One region of the Citrobacter sp. LJND-P06 genome, then DNA from elsewhere that is predicted to be linked to it. Evidence: predicted binding sites of a transcription regulator. Region 1 holds the regulator's gene; the other holds the start of a gene.
The links. Region 1 encodes sigma-54, which starts transcription at its own class of promoters, with help from an activator protein. Its sites were predicted from a motif close to GTTGGCACANNTTTCGCTNT; they were not measured.
Positions count from the first base shown of each region.

Region 2: the regulator sigma-54 is predicted to act here: its motif matches at 4,528-4,547, upstream of hycA (formate hydrogenlyase regulator HycA).

Region 1 is NZ_CP187317.1:486,960-495,067, forward strand. It holds gene arcB (aerobic respiration two-component sensor histidine kinase ArcB) at 1-912, shown strand, start outside; gene elbB (isoprenoid biosynthesis glyoxalase ElbB) at 1,144-1,797, shown strand; gene mtgA (monofunctional biosynthetic peptidoglycan transglycosylase) at 1,794-2,525, shown strand; gene yrbL (PhoP regulatory network protein YrbL) at 2,533-3,165, opposite strand; gene npr (PTS phosphocarrier protein NPr) at 3,469-3,741, opposite strand; gene rapZ (RNase adapter RapZ) at 3,738-4,592, opposite strand; gene ptsN (PTS IIA-like nitrogen regulatory protein PtsN) at 4,638-5,129, opposite strand; gene hpf (ribosome hibernation promoting factor) at 5,248-5,535, opposite strand; gene rpoN (RNA polymerase factor sigma-54) at 5,558-6,991, opposite strand; gene lptB (LPS export ABC transporter ATP-binding protein) at 7,039-7,764, opposite strand; gene lptA (lipopolysaccharide ABC transporter substrate-binding protein LptA) at 7,771-8,108, opposite strand, start outside.
Region 2 is NZ_CP187317.1:1,012,448-1,020,555, reverse strand. It holds gene hycE (formate hydrogenlyase subunit HycE) at 1-510, opposite strand, end outside; gene ACO7SM_RS04850 (respiratory chain complex I subunit 1 family protein) at 527-1,450, opposite strand; gene hycC (formate hydrogenlyase subunit 3) at 1,453-3,279, opposite strand; gene hycB (formate hydrogenlyase subunit HycB) at 3,276-3,887, opposite strand; gene hycA (formate hydrogenlyase regulator HycA) at 4,032-4,493, opposite strand; gene hypA (hydrogenase maturation nickel metallochaperone HypA) at 4,694-5,044, shown strand; gene hypB (hydrogenase nickel incorporation protein HypB) at 5,048-5,920, shown strand; gene hypC (hydrogenase 3 maturation protein HypC) at 5,911-6,183, shown strand; gene hypD (hydrogenase formation protein HypD) at 6,183-7,304, shown strand; gene hypE (hydrogenase expression/formation protein HypE) at 7,301-8,108, shown strand, end outside.

The sequences.
Region 1 (8,108 bases):
TCGCGGCGTCTGGCCAAAAACATGGGCGGTGATATTACGGTTTCCAGCCAGCCGGGCCACGGCTCTGTCTTTACGCTTACCGTGCACGCGCCCGCCGTTGCCGAAGAGGTAGAGGATGCGTTTGAGGAAAACGAATTACCGCTGCCGGCGCTTCATGTACTGCTGGTCGAAGACATTGAACTGAACGTGATTGTCGCGCGCTCGGTGCTGGAAAAACTGGGTAACAGCGTGGATGTGGCGATGACCGGAAAAGCCGCACTGGAAATGTTTACTCCGGGTGAATACGATTTGGTGCTGCTGGATATTCAATTGCCGGACATGACCGGACTGGATATCTCCAGAGAGCTCACCCAGCGCTTTGCGCGGGAAGAGCTACCGCCGCTGGTGGCATTGACCGCCAACGTGCTGAAAGACAAAAAAGAGTACCTGGATGCGGGAATGGACGATGTGCTGAGCAAGCCGTTGTCAGTTCCGGCGCTAATGGCCATGATTAAAAAATACTGGGATACCCGTGATAAAGAGGAGAGCACTGTGACACCTGAAGAAAGCAGTAAATCGCAAGCGCTGTTAGATATCCCGATGTTAGAGCAGTACATCGACCTGGTTGGGCCGAAGTTAATTACCGACGGTCTGGCGGTGTTTGAGAAGATGATGCCGGGTTATTTAAGCGTGCTGGAATCTAATTTAACGGCGCGTGACAAAAAAGGTGTTGTTGAAGAAGGCCACAAAATCAAAGGTGCGGCGGGTTCCGTTGGCCTGCGCCGCTTGCAACAGCTCGGTCAGCAAATTCAATCACCGGATCTCCCGGCCTGGGAAGATAACGTGGGTGAATGGATTGAAGAGATGAAGCAGGAGTGGCAGCACGACGTCGCTGTACTGAAAGCCTGGGTGGCAAACGCTGGAAAAAAATGACCCCGGCTTGACCGGGGTGCGCGAACACTGCGCCAACACCAGGGAAATCGTGGCTGCGCCGTAAGTTATAGTGATGATTTACAAGGGCGCAGCTCTGTTTTTCAGGCCGCACGCAGTTAAGATAGCAACATCTTAAATATTTTGTTACACGAAACAGCGAAATGTGTGAAGCGTAGCATTTTTATTACAATTATTAATGCGTTTCAGTCAGATGCGAAAAGGACGATGACGATGAAAAAAATTGGTGTAGTGCTCAGTGGCTGTGGTGTCTATGACGGTTCTGAAATTCATGAAGCCGTTTTGACGTTGCTGGCGATAGCCCGCAATGACGCTCAGGCCATCTGTTTTGCACCTGACAGGCAGCAAATGGATGTGATTAATCATCTGACTGGCGAAGCGATGGCAGAATCACGCAATGTTCTGATTGAAGCGGCGCGTATTACGCGGGGCGATATTCGCCCGCTGGCTCAGGCCGTTGCCAGCGACCTGGATGCGCTGATTGTCCCCGGTGGTTTTGGGGCAGCGAAAAACCTGAGTAATTTTGCCAGTCAGGGCAGTGAATGTCGGGTCGACAGCGATTTGGCGGCGCTGGCGGTGGCGATGCATCAGGCGGGTAAACCACTGGGATTTATGTGCATTGCGCCCGCGATGTTACCGAAAATTTTCGATTTTCCGCTGCGCGTAACCATCGGCACTGATATTGATACGGCTGAAGTGCTGGAAGATATGGGCGCAGAGCATGTGCCGTGCCCGGTCGACGATATCGTGGTGGATGAAGACAACAAAATTGTCACCACGCCCGCCTATATGCTGGCGCAGGATATTGCTCAGGCGGCACTCGGTATCGAAAAACTGGTATCGCGCGTACTGGCTTTAACCGAATGAGTAAAGGGCACGGTATACCGCTGGCTATCTTAAAGCGCTTTTTTCTGCGCGCGGTTATCGTGCTGGCGGTTTTTTGGGGCGGGGGGATTGCGCTCTTCAGCGTGGTGCCCGTGCCCTTCTCGGCGGTCATGGTGGAACGGCAAATTGGCGCATGGTTGCAGGGCAACTTTGGCTACGTGGCGCATTCCGACTGGGTTAGCATGGACGAAATTTCTCCGTGGATGGGGCTGGCGGTGATTGCCGCAGAAGATCAGAAGTTCCCCGATCACTGGGGATTTGATATGGCTTCCATTGAGAAAGCGCTGGCGCACAATGAGCGCAATGAGAACCGTATTCGTGGTGCTTCTACGTTATCCCAGCAGACCGCAAAAAACCTGTTCTTATGGGATGGTCGCAGTTGGGTGCGTAAAGGTCTGGAAGCCGGTTTAACATTAGGGATGGAAACGGTCTGGAGCAAGAAACGTATTCTGACGGTTTACCTGAATATCGCGGAATTTGGCGACGGCGTTTTTGGTGTGGAAGCCGCAGCGCTTCGTTACTTTCACAAGCCCGCCAGCCGATTAACGATGTCGGAGGCGGCGCTTCTGGCGGCGGTGCTACCGAATCCATTGCGGTTTAAAGCCAGTGCGCCATCAGGGTATGTGCGTAGCCGTCAGGCGTGGATCCTTCGCCAGATGCGCCAGCTAGGCGGAGAGTCATTTATGACCCGCCACCGTCTGTATCAATAAACGGGCGTTACGCTTCGCGGGATGACAGAGCCAGCGTGTTTCTGTCTTTCGACTGCGCGTCTTTCTTCAGCGCTACCGCGAGTGCAGGTTGGGCGATAAACCGCTCCCACAATCTTTCCTGTTTACGCTCACAGAACCATTTCGACCAGGTCGCCAGTGGGATAAACGTACTCTCTCCGATATTGTCGCAAATCACCGGGATAACCTCTGATTCGCTGATGCGATGACACAGAATATTCTGCGGCTTCAGGGTCATGGTGACAATGCGGTTGTCACGCAAATAGCGTTTGAGTTTTTTCAGGAGCTGACGCAAGACAACGGTGTCTTCTTCATAGCGGCACTGGGCAGCAAACTCCGTCAACGTGACGGACGGTTTGCCGTCAAAGTCGGCGATGACATCGTAGACGTAACCTGTACCACAATCGGTTTCCACCGTACCGTAATAGCGCGGAATACCGCTCCAGTCTTTCAGGTGGCGTGCCAGGTGCGCGTAGTATTTCAGCTCGCGTCGGGTTTCTTTATCGCCGCCATCTCCATTGTGGTAGACGACTTTAATACAACGCTGGGCATCATCCGGATGCGCATAACATTTACGATGTCTTCCGGTGCCCAGGGGGATCTGTTGGGATAAACGTATCATAAGATCTCTGGAAATGTTTTCTGACATAAATCCAGTATGACCTTCTAACTTAAATGAATCCTAAACGATCAGCCTTAAGGTTTTCTTAATATTGTTATAGGGCAAAAAAGCGCACTAAATGTACAAGTAATGTCTGAATGTAACAGTAAAGAGGGCAGCACGAAGGTGGTGAACATCGCAGGTTTGCCGAAGGGGGCGTACCGTATCAGTGTGTATACAGGCAGTTCAGCCCGGTAAGCTTATACATACCGGGCTGGACGGTGTTTTTCGGGAGAGATGACGCTATCGCAGAGGAACGACTGATTAGTCTTCGTCGAATCCTGAATTGAACAGCGCGATGACCGCCGCCAGTGCTTCGACTTCCTGGGGGCCGGTGGCTTCGATTTCGATTTGGCGTCCTTTCGCTGAGTCCAGCATCAGGAGTGCAATCACACTGTTTGCTTCAGCTTCAGTCCCTTCATCATTGCGTAACAATACTTCAGCTTCAAAACCCTGCATTAATTCAAAGAGTTTCATTGCTGGCCGGGCATGCATACCCAGCTTATTCGTGACTTCAACAGTCTGCTTCACGGTCATGTTTTGCGTTTTTCCAGCGTACGATGGCGTGACTGCACGTTCTTGCCGCGAGAACGGAAGTAGTCTGCCAGCTGCTCTGCAATATACACCGAACGGTGTTTCCCGCCAGTACAACCAATGGCTACGGTCAGGTAGCTGCGGTTGTTTGTCTCCAGCATCGGTAACCATAGCTCAAGATAGCTGCGAGTCTGATAAATAAAATTGTGTACTTCTGTGTGGCGGTCGAGAAACGCGGCGACCGGCTTATCCAGGCCCGTCATTGGACGCAGTTTCGGGTCCCAGTGCGGGTTAGGCAGGAAGCGCACGTCAAACACATAATCCGCATCAATCGGAATACCGTGCTTGAAGCCGAAAGACTCGAAGACCATCGTCAGTTCGCGTTCACGTTTACCCAGCAGGCGAGTTCGTAACATCTCTGCCAGTTCATGCACCGACATTTCGGATGTATCAACGATCAGATCTGCACGGGAACGCAAGGGTTCCAGCAAATCACTCTCTTCATCAATGGCGCTTTCCAGCGACAGATTCTTGCTGGACAGCGGGTGCAGGCGGCGCGTGTCGCTGTAACGGCGAATGAGTGTGTTGCGATCGGCATCGAGAAACAACAACTGAGGGGAGAAGGCGTCCGGCAGGTTGTTCATTGCCTGCTCGAAAATCTCCGGCGATTCCGGCATGTTGCGCACATCGATGCTGACGGCCGCAGAAATCTGGCGATCGGCCAGTGTTCGGGCCAGATCGGGCAACAGCACTACGGGAAGGTTATCCACGCAGTAAAAACCCATATCTTCCAGCGCACGCAGGGCGACAGACTTACCTGACCCTGAACGACCGCTGACGATCATCAGTACCATGTACCGTTTCTCCTCACAACGACAAAAAGAGATGCCATTGGGTTGTTATGCTTCATCCTGTTCACCTTCGGTGTCAGTGATGATTTTATAGAGTTCTTCGTCACTCTGGGCTGAGCGCAGGCGGCGGCAGATGGTTTTATCCGCCAGACGTTTCGCCACCAAAGACAGCGTATGCAAGTGCGTTTTGGTTTGGTCGGCGGGAACGAGCAGGGCGAAAAGCAGGTCGACAGGCTGATTATCTATAGCGTCGAAAGCAATAGGCGTTTCGAGTTGTACGAACACGCCGACAGCGCGTAACGTATCTTCTTCCAGCTTCCCGTGTGGAATTGCAATGCCATTGCCAATCCCGGTACTGCCCATTTTTTCACGCGTCAGAATGGCTTCAAAAACCACCTGAGAGGGCAGGCTGAGCTGTTTTGCCGCCAGTTCGCTGATGATTTCCAGCGCGCGTTTTTTGCTTTGGCAGTGGACACCACTGCGCGTACATTCCTGGTTAAGTACACTGCTCAGTTGTAGAGTCGAATCGTTATTTATCATAATTTCACCTAAGAACCTGCCCCATCCAACTGACGGGTCAGATTCGGAGCGCTAACTGTACAAATGGCCTGTTGTGCTTCACAACAGGCCGTCCTGCACCCGTTAACTGCCCGGACAATTAGTGTTGTTTCAGTTTATCTTTATGTTTCGTTAATTGCCGGGCCAGTTTATCAATCAATCCGTCAATAGCGGCATACATATCCTGACCTTCGGCACTGGCATGAATCTCGCCGCCGTTCACATGCAGTGTCGCATCCGAGGTGTGGGTCACTTTCTCCACTTTCAACACAATGTAGACCTGATTAATCCGGTCAAAATACTGTTCAAGCTTAGCGAACTTGCCTGAAATAAACTCGCGCAAAGCTTCAGTAATTTCGACGTTATTTCCAGTGATATTGAGCTGCATAGTGTCTTCCTTATCGGTTGGGTCATACCAGCTGTTTGCGCTGGTTAGACGGCGGAATGGATAAAGACTCTCGGTACTTCGCAACGGTACGGCGCGCCACCATGATACCTTGTTCTGACAGCATAGAGGTTAACTTGCTGTCGCTCAGTGGTTTCGCGGGGTTTTCCGCAGCAATTAACTTCTTCACCAGCGCCCGTATTGCCGTGGACGAGGCTTCACCGCCGCCTTCGGTATTGACGTGGCTGGAAAAGAAATATTTCAGTTCAAAAATTCCGCGCGGACTGTGCAGATACTTTTGTGTGGTCACACGGGAAATTGTCGACTCATGCATTTCGACGGCCTGGGCGATATCCGCCAGCACCATCGGTTTCATAAACTCTTCGCCCTGCTCAAAAAAGGCTTGCTGCTGCTCAACGATACAGCGACTGACGCGCAGCAACGTATCGTTACGGCTTTCCAGACTTTTGATCAGCCACTTCGCATCCTGAAGATTGCTACGGATAAACTGGCTGTCCGCATCGTTACGCGCGCCATTGCACATGGCGGCATAGTGCTGATTGATCTGCAAACGCGGAATGCTGTCGCTGTTCAGTTCTACCGTCCAGCGATCGTTATGTTTACGAACCAGCACATCAGGGATCACGTATTCCGGCTCGCCAGTCTGGATCGACTGCCCGGGTCTGGGATCGAGCGACTGAATAAGATTGACCGCTTCTTTAAGCACCTCTTCCTTCAGGCGGGTGACGCGCATCAATGAGCGAAAATCGTGATTGGCCAGCAGATCAAGGTGATCGCTGATGATCAGGCGAGCCTCTTGCAGCCAGGGGGTAGCGGTGTCGAATTGCGAGAGTTGGATCAGCAAACAGTCGCGAAGATCTTTTGCCGCCACGCCGACAGGATCGAAACGCTGAATGCGTTTAAGTACCGCTTCGACTTCATCAAGGTCTACCTCTTCGTCACCCATGCTCTCGAGGATCTCATCCAGCGAGACGGTGAGATAGCCGGTTTCATCTACTGCATCGACGATCGACGTGGCGATTGCCCGGTCGGTGTCCGAGAACGGCGTAAGCTCCACCTGCCACATCAGGTAATCCTGGAGCGACTGCGTAGTCTCACCCTGATAGACCGGAAGCTCGTCGTCGATATAGTCGCCACTGGGGCCGGACGGCGTTCCTGCGGTGTAGATTTCATCCCAACTGGCATCAAGCGGCAGCTCTTCCGGCATCTCTTTTTGTTCGAGTGCGTCTGCGGTGTCCAGGGTTTCGCTGTCCTGAGTTTCCTGGGTGTCGATTTCTTCGTGAAGATCGGTTTGCTCGAGCAGTGGATTACTATCCAGCGCTTGCTGAAGTTCTTGCTGAAGTTCCAGCGTGGACAACTGCAACAGACGGATAGCCTGTTGTAGTTGAGGCGTCATTGCCAGTTGTTGGCTGAGCCTGAGTTGCAAACCTTGCTTCATGTTCAGAATGATTTTCTCCCGCTATGACGTCGCAATCTTCTACCCTATCAGAGTCTGAAGTCTTCCCCAAGGTATACACGTTTAACGTGGTCGTCTTGCAGGATTTCAGTCGGTGTACCGTGTGCGATGAGGTGTCCCTGACTCACGATATACGCGCGTTCGCAGACCGCCAGCGTTTCACGGACGTTATGGTCAGTTATCAATACGCCGAGTCCGCTGTCGCGCAGATGCTCAATGATGCGTTTAATATCGATAACGGAAATGGGGTCAACACCCGCAAAAGGTTCATCCAGCAGGATAAATTTAGGGTTTGCCGCCAGCGCACGGGCGATTTCCACACGACGGCGTTCACCCCCGGAGAGCGACTGCCCCAGGTTGTCACGCAGGTGCTCGATGTGAAATTCTTCCATCAGCTCATTGGCTCTGTCTTCGCGTTGTTCGCTCGACAGATCGTCACGGATTTGCAACACCGCCATCAGGTTATCAAATACGCTCAGGCGACGGAAAATAGAGGCTTCCTGCGGCAAATAGCCAATACCGCGGCGTGCACGCGCATGAAGCGGCAGCAGGCTGATATCTTCGTCATCAATAATGATGTTGCCTGCATCGCGCGCCACGATGCCCACAACCATATAAAAGGTCGTGGTTTTGCCCGCGCCGTTTGGGCCAAGAAGACCCACGATCTCCCCGGAGTTGACGGTCAGACTGACATCTTCCACCACCCGGCGGCCCTTATAGGCCTTTGCAAGATTCTTTGCAGTTAATGTTGCCATAACGAATTAGTTACCCTTCTTCTGTGCCGGGGCCTGGCCTTTGTTTTTGTCTTGCAGCTGCGACGGAACCAGAACCGTGGTCACACGTTTGCCTTTTTCACTAAAGGCCTGCATTTTTTGCTCTTTCACCAGATAGGTGATCTTGTCGCCGGTAATGTTGCTGTCGAGCTGCTCCAGGTAGGCGTTTCCGGTAAGAATGACGAAATCTTTTGCCAGCTCATAATGCATTTTCGAGGCGTGGCCTTTTACCGGCTTACCGTTGTCCTGCATCTGATAGAAGGTGGCAGGGTTGCCGAAGCCATCAATCACTTCTTTGCCTTCTTCGCCGCCTGGACGGGTAACGA
Region 2 (8,108 bases), 530 kb from region 1:
GAACTGGTAAGTCTCGGCGTCGGTAGTCGGCGCCGGACGCTGACGGTAATCCATGCTGTCTTTACGCAGCGGATAGAGTTCATCCGGCCAGTCATCCGGCAGAACCAGACGACGCTCATCCGGCAAGCCAACCGGGATCAGCCCATACATATCGCGGACTTCACGCTCGCCCCAGACTGCTGCCGGAACGCGTGGGGTAACAGACGGGAACTCCAGCGTGTTGGCATCCACTTCAACACGGACAGTGACCCAGCATTTAACGCCCTGCTCCATCGACATCACGTAGTACACGGCATAATGGCCGCATAACTGGCGTTCGTCGTTACCGAACAGCACGGACAACCATCCGCCCTGTTTGTAATACAGGAACTCGACCACTTCCGGCAGGTAGTTCACCTTCACCGTAATCGTCAGCTGATCTTTGGTCTGCCAGGCTTCGTCCAGAACTACGCCCGGAAATGCCTGGTGCAGCGCCGCAAGGTATTGTTGACCTACTTTTTCTTCAGACATGCTCAAACTCTCTTAATCACGCCGCCAGCAAGGAGACGAAGGCTAAAAACGCAAACCCAAAACCGGCCCAGGTCACGCGTGAAGTGGCGCAAAAACGCAGACGCGCCATGCTGTTTTCGAACAGCGCGATCACCAGTACGCCAGCAACCAGCTTGACGACGGCAATCACCAGCGCCAGCAGCAATCCACCTGCGGTAAAGGTTTCCATCTGTCCCCACGGCAGGAACACGCCGACAAACATTTGCAGCACCACCAGTTGTTTCAGGCTGATGCCCCACTTCAGCACCGCAAAACCGCTGCCGCTGTATTCGGTCAGCGGCCCTTCCTGTAGCTCCTGCTCCGCTTCCGCCAGGTCAAACGGCAGTTTGCCCATCTCGATGAAAGTGGCGAAGGCACAGGCGCACAGCGCCAGAATCAGCGGAATACTGCGGGCCACAGGCCAGTGGTAAATCGTGTCGGCGATATTGCTGATGTGCGTGGAACCCGCCACCTGCGCCGCGACCCACAGGCCCAGCAGCAGAATCGGCTCTACCAGTACGCCGAGCATCGCTTCACGGCTGGCGCCAATCGCGGTGAACGGGCTACCGGTATCCAGACCGGCGATAGAAAAGAAGAAACGGGCGATCGCAAAAAGGTAAATCAGGGTGATCAAATCGCCCAGTTGCGGCAGTGGAGAACCGACGGTCACCACCGGCAGCGCGGTAGCGATAGTCAGCATCACGCCGACCATCACAAATGGCGTCAGGCGAAACACCCAACTGGAATCCGCAGGCGCAATACTCTGGCGACCCAGCAGTTTGATAATGTCGCGATATTCCTGCAACACGCCCGGCCCGCGACGATTGTGCAAACGGGCACGCGCCACGCGGGTAATACCAGACAGCAACGGCGCAGCAGCAAACAACACCAGCGCCTGAATTAACGGATATAAAACACTCATTCTCAGGCTCCTCGTGAAACCACAATCACCACCAGCACCGCCAGCTCAATCAGCGCCAGACGACGGAATAGCACCGGCGCGGCCGCGTTCTGCCAGCCCGGAACCAGTGAGACTGGATTGAGCCATTTACGCAGTTTGAGTATTGGCGCAAAGGCCTCTTTCACCGGCATGGCAAAACCGTGCGCAGTGACCACCATTGACTGCTCGTGATCGTAACCGCACACCCACGCCGTACCGCGTGAACGCGACGGCAGACGGTTGCCTTTGAAAATCGCCATAATGATGAAGGGCAGCAACGGACAGGCAATCAACAGCAGGGTAATCATTGGCTGAGAAACGGTGGTATTCGCGGTTTCCAGCGGCAGAGGAACGGCAGAGGAGAGAAGCGGCAGCAGCCACGGTGCGGCAACACCGCCCAACACGCAGCACATCGCCAACGCCACCACGCTCACCGACATCAGGAATGGCGCGCATGAGGCGTTTTCTGCCTCTTTGGTACGCGGTGCGCCGAGGAAGGTAACGCCGTAGACTTTCGCCATACACATCACCGCCAGCGCCCCGGTAATCGCCAGCCCAACGGCCAGCAACGGCCCTAACAAACGGCCAATAAATGAGCCGCTGTTACCCAGTTTGAAGAACGACTGATAGATAACCCACTCACCGGCAAAACCGTTCAGCGGCGGCAGCGCGGCCATCGCCATCAACCCGACCAACATCGCCAGCGAGATCAACGGCATACGTTTGCCAATGCCGCCCAGTTTTTCGATATCGCGATGACCGGTACGAAACCAGATGCTGCCCGCACCAAGGAACAGCGTGCTCTTGAACAGACTGTGGTTAACCAGATGGTAAAGCCCGCCTGTCATACCGAGCGCAATCAGCGCCGGTTGTTGCAGCGCAATACCGGTCACGCCAGCCCCAAGACCGAGCAGAATAATGCCGATATTTTCCAGCGTGTGGTAGGCCAGCAGACGCTGAATGTTATGTTCCATCAGCGCATACAGACCGCCGACAAACGCGGTGATCATGCCCAACACCAACAGCGCAATGCCCCACCACAGCGGCGCGTTACCGCCAATCAGCGACAGAGACAAAATCCCTAACAAACCGACCTTCATGACAACCGTCGAGAACAGCGCCGCAGCCGGTGCGCTGGCGTTGGCATGTGCCTGTGGCACCCAGCCGTGCAGCGGGATAATTCCGGCCAGCAGACCAAAACCAGCTACGCCAAGCAGCCAGATGTCCGAGCCAAGCGGCAATGCCTGCGTGCGCAGGTCGAGCAGGCGCAGCTCCAGCGTGCCATAGCGCTGCCACACCAAATAGCAGGCAACCGCCAGCAGCAGTGTGCCAATACGGCCAAGCGCAAACCACAGCTTGCCCTCTTTGCTGCCACCGGTCAGGAACACGGCGCACAGCGCCATAATTTCGGCCATCACCACCATCGTGCCGAGGTTGCTGGCGACCACGGCGCAGACCGCTGCCGCCATTAATAAATTCACCAGCAAACCGTTGGCTTTCACCTGCGGATGACGATGCCAGTCAATGTTGTACAGGCTGACAAACAGCCCGCACAGACCGAGCGTAATCAACCAGATAGCATTTAACGGCGTCACTTGCAGGGTATGTCCGATAAACGGCATCACACCGCTGACCGCTAATGCGTGAGTCAACGCAAGGGCACCCGCCGCTGCCGTGAACAGGCTACCAATGGCCCCGCCCACGCCCGCAATCCAGCCGCTCAACGCTTTGTGGAATGAAAACAGAAACGCCAGAATCGCCGTGGCGGCAAACCAGGCCACGCCGCTATTAATCAGTGAAATTACGCTCATTTTGCATCCCCACTCTGAGCCTGCTGAAACAAGGTGAGATCGCCAAAATCGGTATTGAACGTCAGTTCACGCTTACGTTTGCTGGCGCGGGCGATATCGGTGTTTTCAACCAGATGCAGCGCTTTGGTTGGGCACATCCGTACACAGGCGGGGCCTTGTTCATCAAAACTGCACAGATCGCATTTCACAGCGATGGCGCGAACACCCGGCACCCAGTCCAGCAGCGTGCTCACGCGAGCCGGAGCCGGAGGCGCAGGCGGCGCTTTCGGGGTATTGGCGTTGGCCGGAATATGCAGCGGACGGCTGCCGGAAAACTCTATCGCGCCAAACGGGCAGGCAATCCCGCACAGTTTGCAGCTTACGCACAGGCTTTCATTCAACTGTACAGCGCCATCTACGCGGTTGATGGCGTTGACAGGACACACGGTCGCGCACGGCGCATCTTCGCAGTGATGGCAAAGTTGTGGCGCGGATTCTTTTTCATTCAGCATCACTTTCAGGCGCGGCATTGACTGCAGGCCATGCTGGCGATGCGTCTCTGAACAGGCGGCCTCACAAGTGTGGCAGCCAATACAGAGCGTGGAGTCAGCAATTACAAAACGATTCACCAGGCATTCCTCAGGTGATAGTCATTTTTGACGAAAACATGTCCATCAAGTGTCATTTTCGACACTCATCGACACTCCCATCCCCAAAATAGTCGTGACACGGCGTCAGACCGCATCGCGAACAAAACGGGCAAAACCTCTGGCTTACGCCGCCGGGAATTGTCCCTTTACCAGTTGGTGCATATTGACCGGGGTGTTGGTTTCCACCGCGGCATACAGGCTGTCGTAAACGCTGGCGATTTTCTCGAGATAGTGCTCCAGCACCTGCTCGCGATCGCGGTTGCTGACATGCTCGTCAACTTTGCCGTCGATGGTCAGTTGCGCTTGCGCAATGAGTTGTTTTTCTTCGCTATCTTTCGTTTCAACGTAGTACTCAATGGTGTGGCTGTTGAAACCGTCAGCCAGCGTGACGTAGATAGTGAAGTGTTCAAAAAGAACGAAGCAAAGATCTTTGTCCGGCGCGCAGCTCATGGCGTGATGCAGTCGCGCTTTTGACAGGGTGATCCCCTGAACCAGCGAATTGCAGTAAATACGCCACTGGTCCTGTAGGAGACGATGCCGCTGCGCGATGTAATCAGCTTTTTCGCTTATTTCCCAAATTGTCATGTCAGGTTACTCGTTTACGTGAGATAACCTGCCTTAAGCACGTTTTATGCCAACTTTAAATTCATTATTTTTCATACACATACAAGCAAATAGCACGATGACGACATGTCATTTCGTCATCGTCGTCAGTGTCAGCGTGCCAAAAACAATAACTGGCATGTTTATTGCTTTTACCGCAGCAATAGATGATGGGAGGCGATATGCACGAAATAACCCTCTGCCAACGGGCACTGGAATTGATCGAACAACAGGCCACACAACACGGTGCGCAAAAGGTAACTGGGGTCTGGCTCAAAATTGGCGCATTTTCTTGTGTCGAAACCAGTGCTCTCGCCTTTTGTTTTGATCTGGTATGCCGCGGCACCCTGGCGGAAGGTTGTAAACTGCACCTCGAAGAGCAAGAAGCCGAATGTTGGTGCGAGTCTTGTCAGCAATACGTCACGCTGCTGACACAGCGCGTCCGCCGTTGTCCGCAATGCAACAGCGACACACTGAGGATCGTGGCCGATGACGGCTTACAGATTAGAAGAATAGAAATAGACCAGGAGTGAGCGATGTGTACAACATGCGGTTGCGCTGAAGGCAACCTTTATATCGAGGGCGATGAACATAACCCTCATTCGGCGTTTCGTAGTGCGCCATTTGCCCCGGCGGCTCGCCCGGCGCTCAATATTACCGGCGTGAAGACGTCCAGTTTTACCCCCAGCCAGACGGAAGAAGGCGACCTGCATTATGGGCACGGCGAAGCCGGAACCCATGCGCCAGGCATGAGCCAGCGCCGTATGCTGGAAGTTGAAATCGACGTGCTGGACAAAAACAACCGCCTGGCCGAACGTAACCGCGCTCGCTTCGCTGCCCGCCAGCATCTGGTGCTTAACCTTGTATCAAGCCCTGGCTCCGGCAAAACCACGCTGCTCACCGAAACGCTGATGAAGCTGAAAGAGCGCGTGCCGTGTGCGGTAATTGAAGGCGACCAGCAGACCGTCAACGACGCAGCCCGTATTCGCGCCACCGGCACGCCGGCCATCCAGGTGAACACCGGTAAAGGTTGCCACCTGGACGCGCAGATGATTGCCGATGCCGCGCCGCGTCTGCCTTTAGAAGATAACGGCATTCTATTTATTGAAAATGTCGGCAACCTGGTGTGCCCGGCCAGCTTTGATCTCGGCGAACGTCATAAAGTGGCAGTGCTTTCCGTCACCGAAGGCGAAGATAAACCGCTGAAATACCCGCACATGTTTGCTGCCGCCTCGCTGATGCTGCTCAACAAAATCGACCTGCTGCCCTACCTTAACTTCGATGTTGAGAAGTGCATCGCCAGCGCCCGTGAAGTAAACCCGGAAATTGAAATCATTCTGATTTCCGCCACCAGCGGCGAAGGGATGGATCAGTGGCTGAACTGGCTGGAGTCACAGCGATGTGCATAGGCGTCCCGGGTCAAATCCGTACCATTGACGGCAACCAGGCAAAAGTCGACGTTTGCGGTATTCAGCGCGACGTCGACCTGACGCTGGTCGGCAGTTGCGATGAACACGGTGAGCCGCGTTTAGGCCAGTGGGTACTGGTTCACGTTGGTTTTGCCATGAGTGTGATTAATGAAGCCGAAGCGCGCGATACCCTCGAGGCGCTACAAAACATGTTTGATGTTGAGCCGGACGTCGGCGCTTTACTGTTTGGTGAGGAAAAATAATGCGTTTTGTTGACGAATATCGCGCACCAGAGCAGGTGATGCAGTTAATTGATCATCTGCGTGAGCGCGCGGTCCATCTCCCTTACACTGCCGAACGCCCGCTGCGTATCATGGAAATCTGCGGCGGCCACACTCACGCTATCTTCAAATTCGGCCTCGACCAGCTATTGCCCGAGAATGTGGAATTTATTCACGGCCCTGGCTGCCCGGTCTGTGTACTGCCGATGGGCAGAATTGATAGCTGCGTCGAAATCGCCAGCCACCCGGAAGTGATTTTCTGCACCTTTGGCGATGCGATGCGCGTACCGGGCAAGCAGGGTTCTCTCCTGCAAGCCAAAGCGCGCGGCGCCGATGTCCGCATTGTTTACTCCCCGATGGATGCGCTCAAACTGGCGCAGGAAAACCCGACGCGGAAAGTCGTGTTCTTCGGGCTGGGTTTTGAAACCACCATGCCGACCACCGCCATTACGCTGCAACAGGCAAAAGCGCGAGACGTGCAGAACTTTTACTTTTTCTGCCAGCACATCACGCTTATCCCCACGCTGCGCTGCCTGCTGGAACAGCCGGACAGCGGCATCGACGCGTTCCTCGCGCCGGGCCACGTCAGCATGGTCATAGGGACTGACGCCTACAACTTTATCGCCAGCGAGTTCCACCGTCCGCTGGTGGTCGCAGGATTCGAACCGCTTGATCTGTTGCAAGGCGTCGCCATGCTGGTTGAGCAGAAAATCGCGGCCCATAGTCTGGTCGAAAACCAGTATCGCCGCGTGGTACCGGATGCCGGTAATGCGCTGGCGCAACAAGCAATTTCCGAGGTGTTCTGCGTGACGGGCGACAGCGAATGGCGCGGCCTTGGCGTGATTGAGTCATCCGGCGTTCATCTGATGCCAGACTATCAACGGTTTGATGCCGAAGCGCATTTCCAACCGGCACCGCAGCAGGTATATGACGATCCGCGCGCACGTTGCGGAGAAGTGTTGACGGGTAAATGTAAACCGAATCAATGCTCGTTGTTTGGCAACACCTGTAACCCACAAACCGCCTTTGGCGCACTGATGGTCTCTTCCGAAGGCGCATGTGCCGCCTGGTATCAGTATCGTCAGCAGGAGTCTGAAGCATGAATAGCGTACAACTCGCCCACGGAAGTGGCGGACAAGCCATGCAGCAACTGATCAACAGTCTGTTCATGGAAGCCTTTGCCAACCCATGGCTGGCGGAACAAGAAGATCAGGCGCGTCTGGATCTGGCGCAACTAATGGCGGAAGGCGATCGTCTGGCCTTCTCGACTGACAGCTACGTTATTGACCCGTTATTTTTCCCCGGTGGCAACATTGGCAAGCTGGCCATTTGCGGCACCGCCAACGACGTTGCGGTCAGCGGCGCAATCCCACGTTATCTGTCTTGCGGTTTTATCCTTGAAGAAGGGTTGCCGATGGAGACGCTGAAAACCGTGGTAAACAGTATGGCGGCAACGGCTCGCGAAGCGGGTATCGCCATTGTAACCGGCGACACCAAAGTCGTTCAGCGCGGCGCGGCAGACAAGCTGTTCATCAACACTGCGGGCATGGGGGCCATTCCGGGGGATATTCACTGGGGCGCGCAAACCCTGACCCCAGGCGACGTTCTGCTGGTAAGCGGTACGCTGGGCGATCATGGCGCGACCATTCTCAATCTGCGCGAACAACTGGGGCTGGATGGCGAGCTGGTGAGCGACTGCGCCGTACTCACCCCGCTGATTCAGACGCTACGCAATATCACCGGCGTGAAGGCGCTGCGCGATGCCACCCGTGGCGGCGTAAACGCGGTCACTCATGAATTCGCCGCCGCCAGCGGTTGCGGTATTGAGCTGTCTGAAAGCGCCCTTCCGGTAAAACCGGCGGTGCGCGGCGTGTGCGAACTGCTGGGACTGGATGCCCTTAACTTTG